DNA from 3 places in the Desulfosporosinus sp. Sb-LF genome. Region 3 is predicted to be linked to each of the others. Evidence: riboswitches for the same ligand, from Rfam matches in the RefSeq annotation. Region 3 holds a riboswitch; each other region holds the start of a gene.
What was found. A riboswitch is a leader RNA that binds a small molecule or an ion and turns the genes downstream of it on or off. The one in region 3 is predicted to bind cobalamin.
Positions count from the first base shown of each region.

Region 1 (4,406 bases), on a different contig from region 3:
ATTGCTTCTTCTGTGTTAACTTTGACTACGTCGATGGATGATTTCACGCAATTTTTCTATAAGATGAGGGTCCCTGCAGAAATTTCCATGATGCTGACAACAGCGATACGATTTATTCCTACTCTGGATAAAAAACGAAGGCTTATCCTAGAAGCTCAAAAGGCACGAGGTTCCAGATTTAACGAAAAAGGAATTGTAGGTCCTATACGATCGTATCTTCCGATTATGATTCCCATGTTTATAAACTCGATTTTAATGGCTAATTCATTATCGATGGCAATGCTGAATAGGGGATACGGCTTAACTCGTTCTTGGACACCTTTGCGCGAAATTGCGTTTGCCCCAAGGGATTTCTGGGCGATTTTCCTCATTGTTCTGTCGATAACCTTGGCTATTCTTGCTCGATTCAGACTGCATCTGGGGGTTTTGTAGATAATAAAGTTTTAGCTCGTGGTAGGCCTTAGTTGCGCTGATGCATCACATAACTTATACTTTCAGATATGCCAATCTAATACCAGTTTGATATTACGTTGATAAACTTAATATGGGAGAGGAAACTATGGCTAAAGACAAAGATCGACATACTTGGCGCGAAGGATATACAACAGGAAGCTGTGCAGCTGGTGCAGCTAAAGTAGCCTGCCTCCTTCTCCATGGGGACAGTTTACCTGAGCAGGTAGAGGTTCCTCTGCCGAATTCTGCTCGCTTAATGATGCCCATCCAAGGGGGAGAATCAAACGATTCAGTAGCCACTGCATGCATTCTCAAAAACGGCGGGGATGATGCGGATATCACACATGGGCTTGAAATCCGTGCGATAGTACGTCAGCTTTCCCCTCATGGAATTATTCACATCCGTGGGGGCAAAGGGGTAGGAACCGTCACAAAAAAAGGATTAGCCATTGATGTTGGGGAAAGCGCTATTAACCCAGTTCCGAGGAAAATGATCAATCAAGCTGTACGTGAGGTCTTCCCCGAAGAAGAACTTGAAATAATCATCGAAGTCCCTGCCGGAGAAGCCGCCGCTTTGCGAACCCTAAATCCTAGGTTGGGAATTGTCGGAGGAATTTCAATTCTGGGGACAAGTGGGATCGTCCGTCCTATGTCAGAAGAAGCTTTTAAAACCTCGATTCTTCCGGAGTTGGATCAGGCAGTGGCTTATGGACATAAAACTATTGTGCTAACCCCAGGGCACTATGGCTATAGAGTCGCGACGGAACGCTTGAAGGTCCCGACTGAAGCCGTGATCGAAATGAGTAATTTTGTAGGCTTCCTTTTGGAAGAAGCAGCCTACCGTGGAATTGAACAGGTCATTTTACTGGGACATATCGGGAAGCTGATCAAAGTATCAGGTGGGATTTTCCATACCCATAATCGTGTTGCAGATGCACGTTCGGAAATATTGCTGGCACATGCGGCACTGGCTGGGGTAAATTTTGACACCTTAGCACATCTGGCAGAGTTTCCAACCACTGAAGGAGCAACATTAGAACTTCTAAATCTCGGCGAGCAAAACTTGCTTCACCATCTAGCACATTTGGCCAGTGAACGGGCCCAGGCATTCACCATTGGGCGTCTGAGCGTAGGCACGATTATGACGTTGTTAAGCGGCCAACCGATTGGTTGGGATACGAAAGCTCGCGAAATTGTAAAAGAACAAGGTTGGGTGTGGTCGACTGAACCTTGACATATGCTTAGCCAGACAATTTAATTTAATTGTCTGGCTTTTTAAATAATTTATTTTTAAAAAAGAGGAATTTAGTATATACTTATAGAATAATCCATTATCAGTTGTATACATACTCATGAATTTAATACTACTCATTCTTAGGGTTCCTCAGCAATTGGGGATTTTAAAGGGGAAGTCGGTGAAAATCCGGCGCGGTCCCGCCACTGTAAACAAGGAGTTCTCTTCAGTAATGCCATGATCGAATGTTAGAGGAAGAGAATGATGATTTGAAGCCAGGAAACCTGCCTTAAGAACATCACAGACCTACGGGCGATAGGAAATGTGTGTGTTTATTTAGGTAAACCATACGAGCCGCTCAGGCTCGTTTTTATTTACCCATCTATAATACGCTTCCTTCCCATTCGCAAGTCAACTTAATGAATGAAATGAAATTTCTAGAACCTGTGGTGAACGTATAATTCATCAAGCAATGGAAGAAGGTTTTCTATGTTACAGGTGATCGGTATCGGCCCCGGTAGACCGGAATGGTTGCCCCCTGCAATCACTAAACTTGTGGGAAATTGCGACATTTTAATTGGGGGTTCTAGGGCGCTTGAACTCTTTCCAAATTTCGCGGGACGACAGTATTGCCTATCTGGTGACCTCGCTCACAGTCTTGAAGTGATTGCAAACGCACTTCAAAAAAAGAAAATTATTGGAGTTCTCGTCTCAGGCGACCCCGGGTTTTTCAGCTTTTTGCCCAGGCTTAAAAAGGAATTTCCTGAGGAGAGAATCGACGTCTACCCGGGAATAAGCTCTCTACAATTCGCCTTTGCGAGAGCAGGGATTCCTTGGCAAGAGGCAACCTTCGTTAGTGTTCATGGTCGAGAATTGTCCGTATTGCCACGGGTGATAACTCGTCCCACAGCGGTCTTAACGGGTGGAGAAAATACCCCTCAGAAAATAGCGCAACTCTATTTGGATCTCGGAAGTAACCCCCATATTTCTGTAGGCAATGCCCTTACCTATCCAGAAGAATTCTGGGAAACAATGGATGCCGAGCATTTATCTCATGAGAAAACATCGTTGAAAAATGCCATCGTTATTCTGTATCCAACAATTGAGCAGGATAATATGCAAACTACTGGTTGCAGAATTGGTATTCCAGACCATGAGTTCCTACGGGGAAAGGTTCCCATGACCAAAGCGGAAATTCGAGTCCAAGTACTCGCGAAGGCCCAAATATCGACCAATGACCATATTGTGGACATCGGGGCTGGTACTGGAAGCATTAGTATTGAAGCCGCTGGTCTCGCTCCTAAAGGGGTTGTTTATGCAATTGAACATAATCCAGAGGCTCAAGAACTCATTCTAGCCAATCAACAAAAGTTTGGCATCTCTAACCTACGTCTGATTTCCGGGGCCGCCCCCGATGTTTTTGGAGAGCTCCCCCAAGTTAATGTCTGTATCATTGGCGGAAGTCATGGACGATTGAAGGAAATTCTAGAAAAAGTACCCCTCGTTGAGGGAGGTAGAATCGTGATCACTGCAGTGACAATCGAAACGGTATCCCACGGACTGAAACTCCTTGAAGATCTTCACTATCAAGAAATCGATGCCGTTTCTATTCAAGCAGTCCGTTGGAAGCCAGTACAAACTCTTCATATGGCACAAGCTTTAAATCCGGTCTTTATTCTATCAGCACGAAAAGAGGGGAAGTCATGAATACAATGTGGGGGAAATTTTATGGAGTCGGGGTTGGCCCCGGCGATCCTCAGCTCTTGACCTTACAAGCTGTCAACGTTTTACAAACCGTCGATCTGGTAGCTATCCCAAAATCTAAAATGGAGCGAGAAAGCGTCGCCTGGGATATTGCTAAAATTCATTGCCCGTCGAACGTCCGCCTTATCGAACTGGAATTGCCCATGACTTCGGACCAGCAAGTTTTGGCTAAGGCTTGGCAAGATGGAGCACAGACACTCTTATCTGAACTAAAACAGGGCAAATCGATTGCGTTCATTACGCTGGGTGATCCTTCACTCTATAGCACTTACAGTTACCTACTTAACATCCTCCAGGAGGAATTACCCCAGGAATGTATTGCAACTGTGCCAGGTATCACTGCCATGTCCGCAGCAGCTGCCAGGATTAATTTACCTCTTGCCACAGGGGATGAACCCCTTCTTATCTTGCCAAGTACCGAAGATGTGGGCGAATTTCTCGACTTTCCGAACTTGGTTTTGATGAAAGTCTCTCGGAGACTTCCTGAGATTTTAACACTTCTAGAGGAGAAAGATAAAAAAGCGGTCTTGCTAACACGCCTAGGGCAGCCGGGTGAGGCTATCCGCTGGAAGCCTAAACCACAGGACTTTGCTTCCGACAAAATCGATTATCTCAGCCTTTTACTTGTCAAAAAGGATTTGTTAGGGAGGAAAAAAGATTGAGTCAGAACAAACTTACGGGAAAAGTTATTTTCGTCGGAGCTGGCCCTGGAGATCCGGAACTGATCACAATCAAAGGATCCCGCGCACTAGAACGAGCTGACCGTGTGATCTACGCGGGGTCTTTAGTCAACCCGACATTACTCGATATCTGTCGTCCGGGAACCCCTTTTCACGACAGTGCCCATCTAACACTCGAAGAGGTGGTTGCTTTGATGTCCGAGGGAACTAGTCGTGGGGAAATGATTGTACGTCTCCATACTGGAGATCCTAGTATGTACGGAGCAATAAAGGAA
Region 1 is NZ_SPQR01000004.1:122,543-126,948, reverse strand. It holds gene E4K68_RS07090 (energy-coupling factor transporter transmembrane component T) at 1-432, shown strand, start outside; gene cbiD (cobalt-precorrin-5B (C(1))-methyltransferase CbiD) at 560-1,687, shown strand; cobalamin riboswitch at 1,814-1,994, shown strand; gene cbiE (precorrin-6y C5,15-methyltransferase (decarboxylating) subunit CbiE) at 2,177-3,394, shown strand; gene cobI (precorrin-2 C(20)-methyltransferase) at 3,391-4,113, shown strand; gene cobM (precorrin-4 C(11)-methyltransferase) at 4,110-4,406, shown strand, end outside.
Region 1: another riboswitch for cobalamin. It lies ahead of cbiE (precorrin-6y C5,15-methyltransferase (decarboxylating) subunit CbiE); the one in region 3 lies ahead of E4K68_RS08290 (HoxN/HupN/NixA family nickel/cobalt transporter).

Region 2 (4,406 bases), on a different contig from region 3:
ATACGTTGGGCAAAAGACCTTGCAATTGATCTTTAAACCCTTCTTCATGCTCCGGATTACGACAGGCAAAGAGCAAACATACCGCAACGGATTCTACCTCTTGTTGCCGCAAGAAATCGGCAATCTCCTTTATTTGGGCGTGATCCACGGATTTGATAGACATACCCTTATAATCCATACGTTCCCGAAGCCCTATGCGCAAATACCGCGGTACTAAAACGGGGGGTAAAGCAACACGAAAATCCCATTGTTCAGCCAAACGTGAACGTCTTAATTCCAATGAATCGCGAAAGCCCTCGGTCGTGATCAAAGCTGTTTTTGCACCTTGACCCTGCAGCAAGGCATTGATACCTACAGTCGTCCCATGAATAAACTTGTCGGTTTGCCCAAGGAATTCTGAGAGTGATAAGCCGAAACCCTGCGCCAAATCAGTTAGGCCTCGCAAAATCGATTCCAGAGGGTTTTCTAGGCCAGAAGGAACCTTGGTGGTAAAGGAACATCCATGCTGATCCCGAACCACAAAGTCCGCGAACGTACCCCCTACATCAACTGCAATTTTGTACATTTCTTCCATCTCCCTGTTAGCTAAAAATAAGTAAAATAAGCTTTAAAACCACCTTGATTCTTTTAGACCCTTCTCTCTAGTCATAATGAAGAAGTCCCCATTGTGGGGACTAAAGCTAATAAAAAATAAGCATTCAACAATCCATTCGAACCCCAGTTATAGGCCGAAGGACTCCATAAAACGCTGTACCTTATGCTGAACCTCAGATGACATCTCCACTGTGGGCGCAAAACCTGAAAGGGGTTTCGTCGCATCAATACCCATTTTGGCAGTTCGACTTAATTCATCACTCGAAGGATCTAAAGTACAGCCCATACCCATATGCTGCGGTATGATCGTCACTCCTCTATCCGCTTGAAGTCTAGTGGCCATGGCCCAAAGCACCTGGCGTTCATCGAAAACGTCCACATCTTCATCGACTACAACGACCATCTTCAGATTATGATCCACCGAGAAGGCCGTAAAGATGGCTTGCTGGGCCTGTCCCTCAGCAATCTTCTTCATGGAAATGTAACAGTGGAACAATCCACAAGCCGAAATGGGAGCATGAACACTTTTAATATTAGGCAGAGTCCTTTTCAGCGCATTCAGGACATCCCCTTCTCGCTGTACAGCGACAATCGTAATATGCTCTGAACTCATGGCTGGTGTAATATCCTGAAAGAGCGGTTTCGTGCGGTACTGAATTGCCTTAACCTTGAACAAATTTTCCGTGCTGCGATAACAGGCATAATTTGTGAATTCTGCAAAAGGGCCTTCAGCTTCTCGTTCTCCTGCGACGATTTCCCCCTCGATGATAACCTCAGCATAAGCAGGAACCGTCAGATCGACCATCTTGCAGCGAGCGACCTTCAGCGGAGACCCAAATAATCCCCCCATCGCTGCAAATTTACCTTGATCATAAGGGATCAAGGCCATTGACCCCATCGAAATATTAGGGTGGATACCGAGTACAATCGTCGCTTCGAGCGATTTACCCATTTCTTCCGAGCGGCGGAAGTACTCCCATAAACGTTGCCTAGAATGGAGGCTAATCCCTAATTTGTCCCTACCCTTTAACTGCATCCGGTGATAACCTGCTGTATCAGCACCCGTCACTGGATCTTTAGCAATGACCAAGCCTGCTGTAATGTAGGGTCCAGCATCAATTGGGAAGTGAGTCAAAATTGGCAATTTATACAAATCAACCTCTGGGCCTATAACAACATTCTCCCGAAACGGAGCATCAGCTATCTCGACAGGCTCGATCCGCTGATTGATTCGCTTGGAAAACTCAGCGGCAAGATCGTTGGGATGAACACCCATAGCCAATGCCAAACGCTCGCGAGGAGCCAAAACATTAGTGACAACGGAGATATCATGCCCTTTAACGTTATCAAAAATCGTCAGCGGATAGCGCCGCACTTTCTCTAATTCCATAATCAAGGTACTAATTTCATACTTTGGGTCAATCTCCTCATGAATATGGACAACCTCTAAGGGGTTTTGCTGCTTAACTCGTTCGATAAATGATCTCAGATCCTGCTCCAACTTCTACGCCTCCTCAAATAATCATGTTAATATTTAATAAGCCTCAATGAAAGTGGAGCGACCTATTGAGCTGATCCACTTTTATGTAAGGCATCAACAACAAACTTAGTCAAGATAGTACCTCCAATGATACTTACATCCGCCGTCATACACGACGAAATCAAAACGACTTTAAGCGGTAACTTCAAAACTATAAAGAGACCTGCCCCAACGCAGAAGTTCCCGACAAGTTTGTATCGACCTGTGCCAATAGTAGTGACTCCACTTAATGTATCGCTAATCACCTCTCATTCTCACCCACAATGCAAAAAGACAATAGAAAAAGCCCACAGTCCTATATGACTGTAGACTTTACCATCGCCCATTATTAGCCTTATCAAAAAAGGCTAAGTTCAATATTACAGGCAGGTCTTCTGGCTCAAAGTTCATCATCGCCGTACGCCTTCCCAGCAAATGCCAGTGGCCAGTGTACAGGACTCCCTCTTCACAGTGGTGGGTCCGCTCAGGATTAATATACTACCTGATTCCCTATTCTCCCCAATTGGGGCACCTGTAATAATTCCTTATTACCAATCCACCATGAATTAAGAGTGGATTATGTGTTTTTTATATGTTTCGACGCCATTATTAAATTCCCTGCTTCTAATCATGAACTAGGGTAAATTCTTTTTCGATGAGTTTCGTTGATAGACAGATCAAAACGGTAAAACCCACGTCTGAGCCTTACCGCTTTGATACTTATCAATTTTATTGTTTTCCAGAAGCATTTACCTATATTCTAAACCATTGATCTTAATTATTTCTAAACAGTTTATAAACAATCTATAAACGAATGCTCTACCCTCAGTTTATTCCTAGCCCAAATGAATTACGCAAAATATCAGGACGCAAGGATCCGGCATGAAACGAGTTACCACTCTTTAAATTACATAACCACACTTCCGCAGGGCTAAACAGACGTGGGTCGATATCGTAAAAATCCCCACATTCCTTATACACCTCCGCAAAAGGTCGACCATATTCCCGAGAAGACGATGACGGAACCAGCTTCACCAGAGAATCGAGAGCTTTATCATCATCATGAAGGTAATAAAGTACTGTCGAACCATAAAGAAGCGCATCGTTTGTCCGCCCAAGGGCACTTAGATTATCACCCGCTACTGGTGATAACGGACAAATACCCGAACCGGATACTATGTTCTCTATATTATAGCCCAGTTCCATGAGTTTAGATAAGCCAGTTTCCAAGGCTCGTGCCGCTATCTGAACTGAACCCACCTGTGACGCAGTAGGGGCTACCATGATATAGAGATTTGTGGGATCGCATTGACACTCCTCTAAAATATACCGAACCACCTCTTCTGAAGGAAGTTCCTCACTTTCCAAACAAATGATCGCTGTCTCCGAATAATCCTCATAGCCTGAAACTTCAAATACTTCACCCTCATGAACAATAGCACGTCCCGGACCAGAACCCATTGCTAATAACTTGCCATTTTTAATAGGCCATCCGGCATATTGGGACGCCAGACAAGCTCGGATCGGATGATCAGAGACTACTTCAACTGCGGGCCAGTGCAACCCATTAAAGTCTGACCAATGTTGTTGAACCTGGGCTAGCCCTCCGAGGCAAACAGACGCGAACAAGGTCCCTGCTTCCCAGCCACCCTGAACATGAACACCGCAATCGATCACTGTTACCCCATTTTGTTTGTGAACCTTGACCCGAAGCAGTTCGCTCCGGGAGAGGAATTTCTGAACCAACGGGAAAGCCTGACGGTTAGGACTTAATTCATGGGTTTGGCTAAGCGGCAAAAGCATAGTGTTTCCCTTCTCCAAGTGAAATTATTGTTCTACAATCTCTCGTACTCACCCTTAGCATTAAGATATTGAATATCCCTGCAACCATAATATTCTCCATACATATCTAACGGATCAAAGCCCCTTGGTCTAGTACAGTCATCCGAGTAGCCGATATAGTAGACTTCCAGGTCCTGGTCTCTCATACGGAATATATACTGTGGTTCAGCTTCAAACTTTTTGATTAGTTGTTCAAATTCCTCAGTACCTTTTTTAGCGTCCGAAGAGAAATACTCGATCATGGATTTTTTTTCGATGCAATCCTCAGTAATCTTAAACATACTCAAACCGCCTTCACTCTAATCTCGAATTTTCTGACTTGATATTATCATACCATATATTTAGTCAGCAAGCCGTATCCGGACGGGTTTTAAGCCCTTTGTCCAAGACGACTTCAAAGCCATCTGAAAGCATTCCTTTCTTACTGATTTTCACTGTTCCGCAGAATGCC
Region 2 is NZ_SPQR01000003.1:68,795-73,200, forward strand. It holds gene E4K68_RS05045 (hydantoinase/oxoprolinase family protein) at 1-565, opposite strand, end outside; gene E4K68_RS05050 (UbiD family decarboxylase) at 722-2,095, opposite strand; gene E4K68_RS05055 (hypothetical protein) at 2,158-2,379, opposite strand; cobalamin riboswitch at 2,481-2,664, opposite strand; gene mch (methenyltetrahydromethanopterin cyclohydrolase) at 2,939-3,916, opposite strand; gene E4K68_RS05065 (hypothetical protein) at 3,949-4,236, opposite strand.
Region 2: another riboswitch for cobalamin. It lies ahead of E4K68_RS05055 (hypothetical protein); the one in region 3 lies ahead of E4K68_RS08290 (HoxN/HupN/NixA family nickel/cobalt transporter).

Region 3 (4,406 bases):
GGGCACTCTTCCCCCTTATTCGAGACACTATTCCAGCTTATTTTATTGTGGTTCTGATTCTAGGGGCTGTTCGAGCATGGTTGTTTCCAGCGATTGGTGCAGCTTGGGCTAACAGCCTTCTTGCTGTGATCGGGCTGGCCATTGCTGGAACCTTGTTTATTATCCCAACCGCAGGCGAGATACCCATAGTTCAGTCTTTAATGGCGTTTGGCTTAGGTGTTGGGCCGGGAGTTGCTTTACTAATGACATTGCCCGCTATAAGTTTACCATCCCTACTCATGGTCAAACATGTCTTCCCCACAAAGGTCCTGCTTTTTGTAGGGAGTGCAGTAGCGCTAGTAGGTATTCTTAGTGGTGTAGTTGCTATGTTGGTATTCTAAAAGCTAACAAAAGGGAAAAGGCATAAGTTAATAAGGTGAGGCTGATCTGGTCTAACTGAACCAGGTCAGCCTTTTTATCGATTTTACTTCACTACAAATTGCAGAATGCTTTGTTCATAAGAAATTCACAACTTTTTAATGGGATGATCGTATCCAAAGGTTACACTAAGAAAACATGGTAACAGACAAGACTCTCGGGTGTGAGGTCCGACGGGTTTTGTCTGTTTTCATTATCTGTAATTAATTAGTTTCTTTTATATCAGGTACTAATGAGCCTATCAATAGAAATAGTTCCAGCTCCGTTAATTAATAAGAAGAGTGCGGATTAGTTCTTATTTGGATTCGGAATATAACCTAATCGGAAATTGTTCTTAAAAAAAGGCATGTTTGAGTAACAGACCGTCAGAAAACAAGCCTTATATACGTATTACAATAAAAGATGGATTTTTGGGGGGGAGTTTATATCAGAGGACTAGATTTCTTGGTAACAGCCATATGCTTCTCTATTTTGGGTTATGGATTATGCTACATTACTCTTTCCAGTAACAATAAATTGAAAGTAAAATCGGTGTCCGAGAAAGTATATGGAGAGACGAGGAAGTGACCTTTCATCGGAGCAACGTCAAACGATGATGAATTCAACTGTCATGCAAAGTAAAACATTATGACACGGAGCTAGGAATAGTTTAAAGTTGTTGTTCGTATAAAAGAGCAGTTGCTACATCTAAGGGCATCTGCTCTTTTATCGATTTCACGTTCCCTGCAAAACGTTACTTTCTAAAGTTGGTTGATTGGACTATCAACAAAATTATGATCTACCCAATCTAGTAATTCGTGAGTGCTGCATACTGTCAAACCAGTGTTAGTTTTAGTTTTTTTGACCAGCACGATTTCTAATCCGAGTTCTAAAGCGGCCGAAACTTTTGTATCCGTCCCACCAGCGAGACCACTGTCTCGTGTCAAGAGAATATCTGCTCCGTAAAACTTAAATAAGGCTCTATTGATCTCTTTGGAAAATGGGCCTTGCATAGCGACAATATCTCGTGGATGAATGCCAACATCATTGCATTTTTGCACCAATCGCCCTTCCGGAAGGATACGCACGACCAGACGAACTGAGCGGGAGAAGGAGCTGTTAACAATACTGTGTAGTTGATGGCTGCCAGTCGTTATAAAGATCGTAATCAGACGACCTTTTAGGTGGTATAAGGTGTCAACGCGTTGTTCAAGTTGGAGCAAAGCCTCTTCCCAAGTGTAGACTGGGAAAATTAAGGGACTGGACGGAACTTTGGTTTCCGGTCTTTCTAACCTTATATAAAGAATCCCTCGTTGTTCACACCATTGTCGTAATGGGGGAATTTTTATACTAGAAGAGGGATGGCTAGCATCAATGACCACTGAAGGGGTCAAGCTGGTTTCATCAGTCCAGCTCTGTTTTCGTATTAAATCGAGTCCCCTGGCTTTTAATTGTGTACTAAGCTCACGTGCCGCTGCAGATTCTCCCAAAAGAATAATCATTTATTGTTGACCTCCGTATTGAATCCGAATCACTGAAATAATTCATACACTATGCATTTTCGAAACCTAAGATCCTCCAGAGCGAATAAGATATTGCCCAAGTTAAGATAAAAAGACCTACCAGTAGATAGCCGATCGAGCCGAAGTTTAGGCTTTGGATCCATCCCCAAAAGCCGCGATGAAATCCAAGCTTTGTTGAAATAATCTGTGCAAGTTCAATGGAGCCAATTACTAGTGCAGCGATTACGGATAGACCTGTAACCGATAGATTATAGTAAATTTTGCGAAGCGGAGTGGAAAAAGCCCAATGATAAGCAGTGGTCATAAAGATTCCATCTGCAGTGTCCATCAAGCTCATGCCAGCAGCAAATATAATGGGTAGAGATAAAATGGCTGTAATTGGCATACCTTTGGTACCAAGAGTAGCAGAAATAGCCAATAAGGCTACCTCCGATGCAGTATCGAAACTTAGCCCGAAGAGAAAACCCAGGGGATATACATGCCAGCTCTTGTTAATTAATCGATAGAGTGGCTTAAAGAAACGGGTTACGAAACCGCGACTTAAGAGTAGTTGATCAAGATTTTCCTCATCAAACTCACCCTGACGCATTTTACGAAAAAAACCATATATATCAAACCAAATGTAAAGATTAAATAGTCCTATTAGAAGGAGAAAACTTCCGGCAACCGCTGTGCCTATCACACTTGCGACATTTTGTATTTGTGGGATATTTTGCTGCGCCCAGTGCATGGAGAGTGCGGTGATTATCGCCATAATACATACAACTGTAGAATGACCAATCGAGAAGAAAAAGCCAACCCCCAGAGGGTCTTGCTTTTGCTGAATCATTTTGCGCACAGTATTATCGATGGCGGCAATATGATCAGCATCAAAAGCATGACGTAAGCCCAGCGTATAGGAAAGAAAGGCAAATCCCAGTAATTGAGGGTGTTGCTTGATATTTAGAAACATCATTATGATGCCTAAAAGGTGTAACCCAGTCACTGCTGCGCCATAACCCAGCCACTTAGGGCGACTTTTCATTGTTTGAGTGATATCTTTCATCTTTTCTTCCTCCTGATCCACTGTCTATAAAAAGAACGTTAACCAGATTCAGTTTAGGAATACAAAAATAAAAACCCTTCACCATAGAAGGGTTAAAAGTTTAACATGTATCAGACAACCGGAGTTGAAATATCGACACAAGTATACACCCCCTAACATTCCCGTAGGTAGTTTTCACATTTAGAATAAGCAGGTCTCCTGGCTCAAGATCATCATCAATTCACGTCTTCCCAGGTAAGTCCCAGTGACATGATGTGAATTGATTCCCTCTTACAGTGGCGGGTACCGCGTCAGCCTTCTACTGACTTTCCTTTTCAATTCCTTCCCTCAAGAAGAAATCACTTATTCCTAACTATTTAGTTCTTTTCAAGAATACCATGAAGCAAGTAAGTTTGTCTCTAAATTCATAAGAAATTCACAACTTCTTCATGAGAATAACGGATACTAGAGTTATACTAAGGTCATGGAAATAACAAATACAACAAAGAATCTTAACTTTAAAATTTTAGGGAGGAATATACAATGGAAAAATTAAGTAAAAAGGTCACGGCAATCCTCGGAACCGCAACGTTAGCAGTAGGGCTCATGGCTTTACCAGCTCTCGCTGGAACGACTCAGCAACCAGGTAATGGATGGGTTGGTCAAATGCAGGGATTCATGCAACAAACCTTTTCACCAGGACAACATCAAGCACTTGTGAATTCGCCTGCCATGCAAAATCTGCATAATTCAGCAGGGATGCAGAACGCTATGCAAACGGGTGATGTTAAGGCAATGCAAAATCTTATGAATTCAGACCCAGCTGTAAAGGCTCAAATTGGGCAAGACAACCTTGATAAAATGAACCAATTCATGAGTAACGCCGGAGGGAGCATGATGACAAACGGTGGTGGTATCACTAGTTCTCGAGGAACGATGATGAACGGGAGTAGGATTGGGAGTGGAACCAGAGCTGCAAATAAGGGTGGTAATATGATGGGTTCTGGTAGAGGAATGGCAACTCAATCAAATAACTAAAGGGGGAATCTCAAATGATGTTTGGTTTAATCATCTTAGTCATTGTAGCATATTATATGTTCAATTCATCCCATGCTGGAGGGTTATGCTGCACGAACCATCAATCCCAGGCGCATTCTCCAATGGATATCTTGAATGATCGATATGCACGGGGTGAGATTAATCGTGAGGAATACCTTGAGCGGAAACAAGAACTGTCTGGACAAAAGCAAACAATATCAATTAAAAAGGGATAATCAAGTGCTTTGAATTAATTTGTTAGAGGTTAAACTTTGTTAAGATTATGTTCTGGCATTAAATTGGTATTTTTTGAAGGAGGGATTCACATGATGGGTGGCTGGGGTAATATGATGGGCGGATGGAGAAACGGTGGTTACGGTTATGGTGGCTACGGAGGCGGATATGGGTGGATAGGTATGATGGGA
Region 3 is NZ_SPQR01000005.1:18,776-23,181, reverse strand. It holds gene E4K68_RS08300 (permease) at 1-380, shown strand, start outside; gene E4K68_RS08295 (precorrin-6A/cobalt-precorrin-6A reductase) at 1,158-1,898, opposite strand; gene E4K68_RS08290 (HoxN/HupN/NixA family nickel/cobalt transporter) at 1,948-2,964, opposite strand; cobalamin riboswitch at 3,135-3,325, opposite strand; gene E4K68_RS08285 (hypothetical protein) at 3,487-3,981, shown strand; gene E4K68_RS08280 (SHOCT domain-containing protein) at 3,996-4,217, shown strand; gene E4K68_RS08275 (SHOCT domain-containing protein) at 4,308-4,406, shown strand, end outside.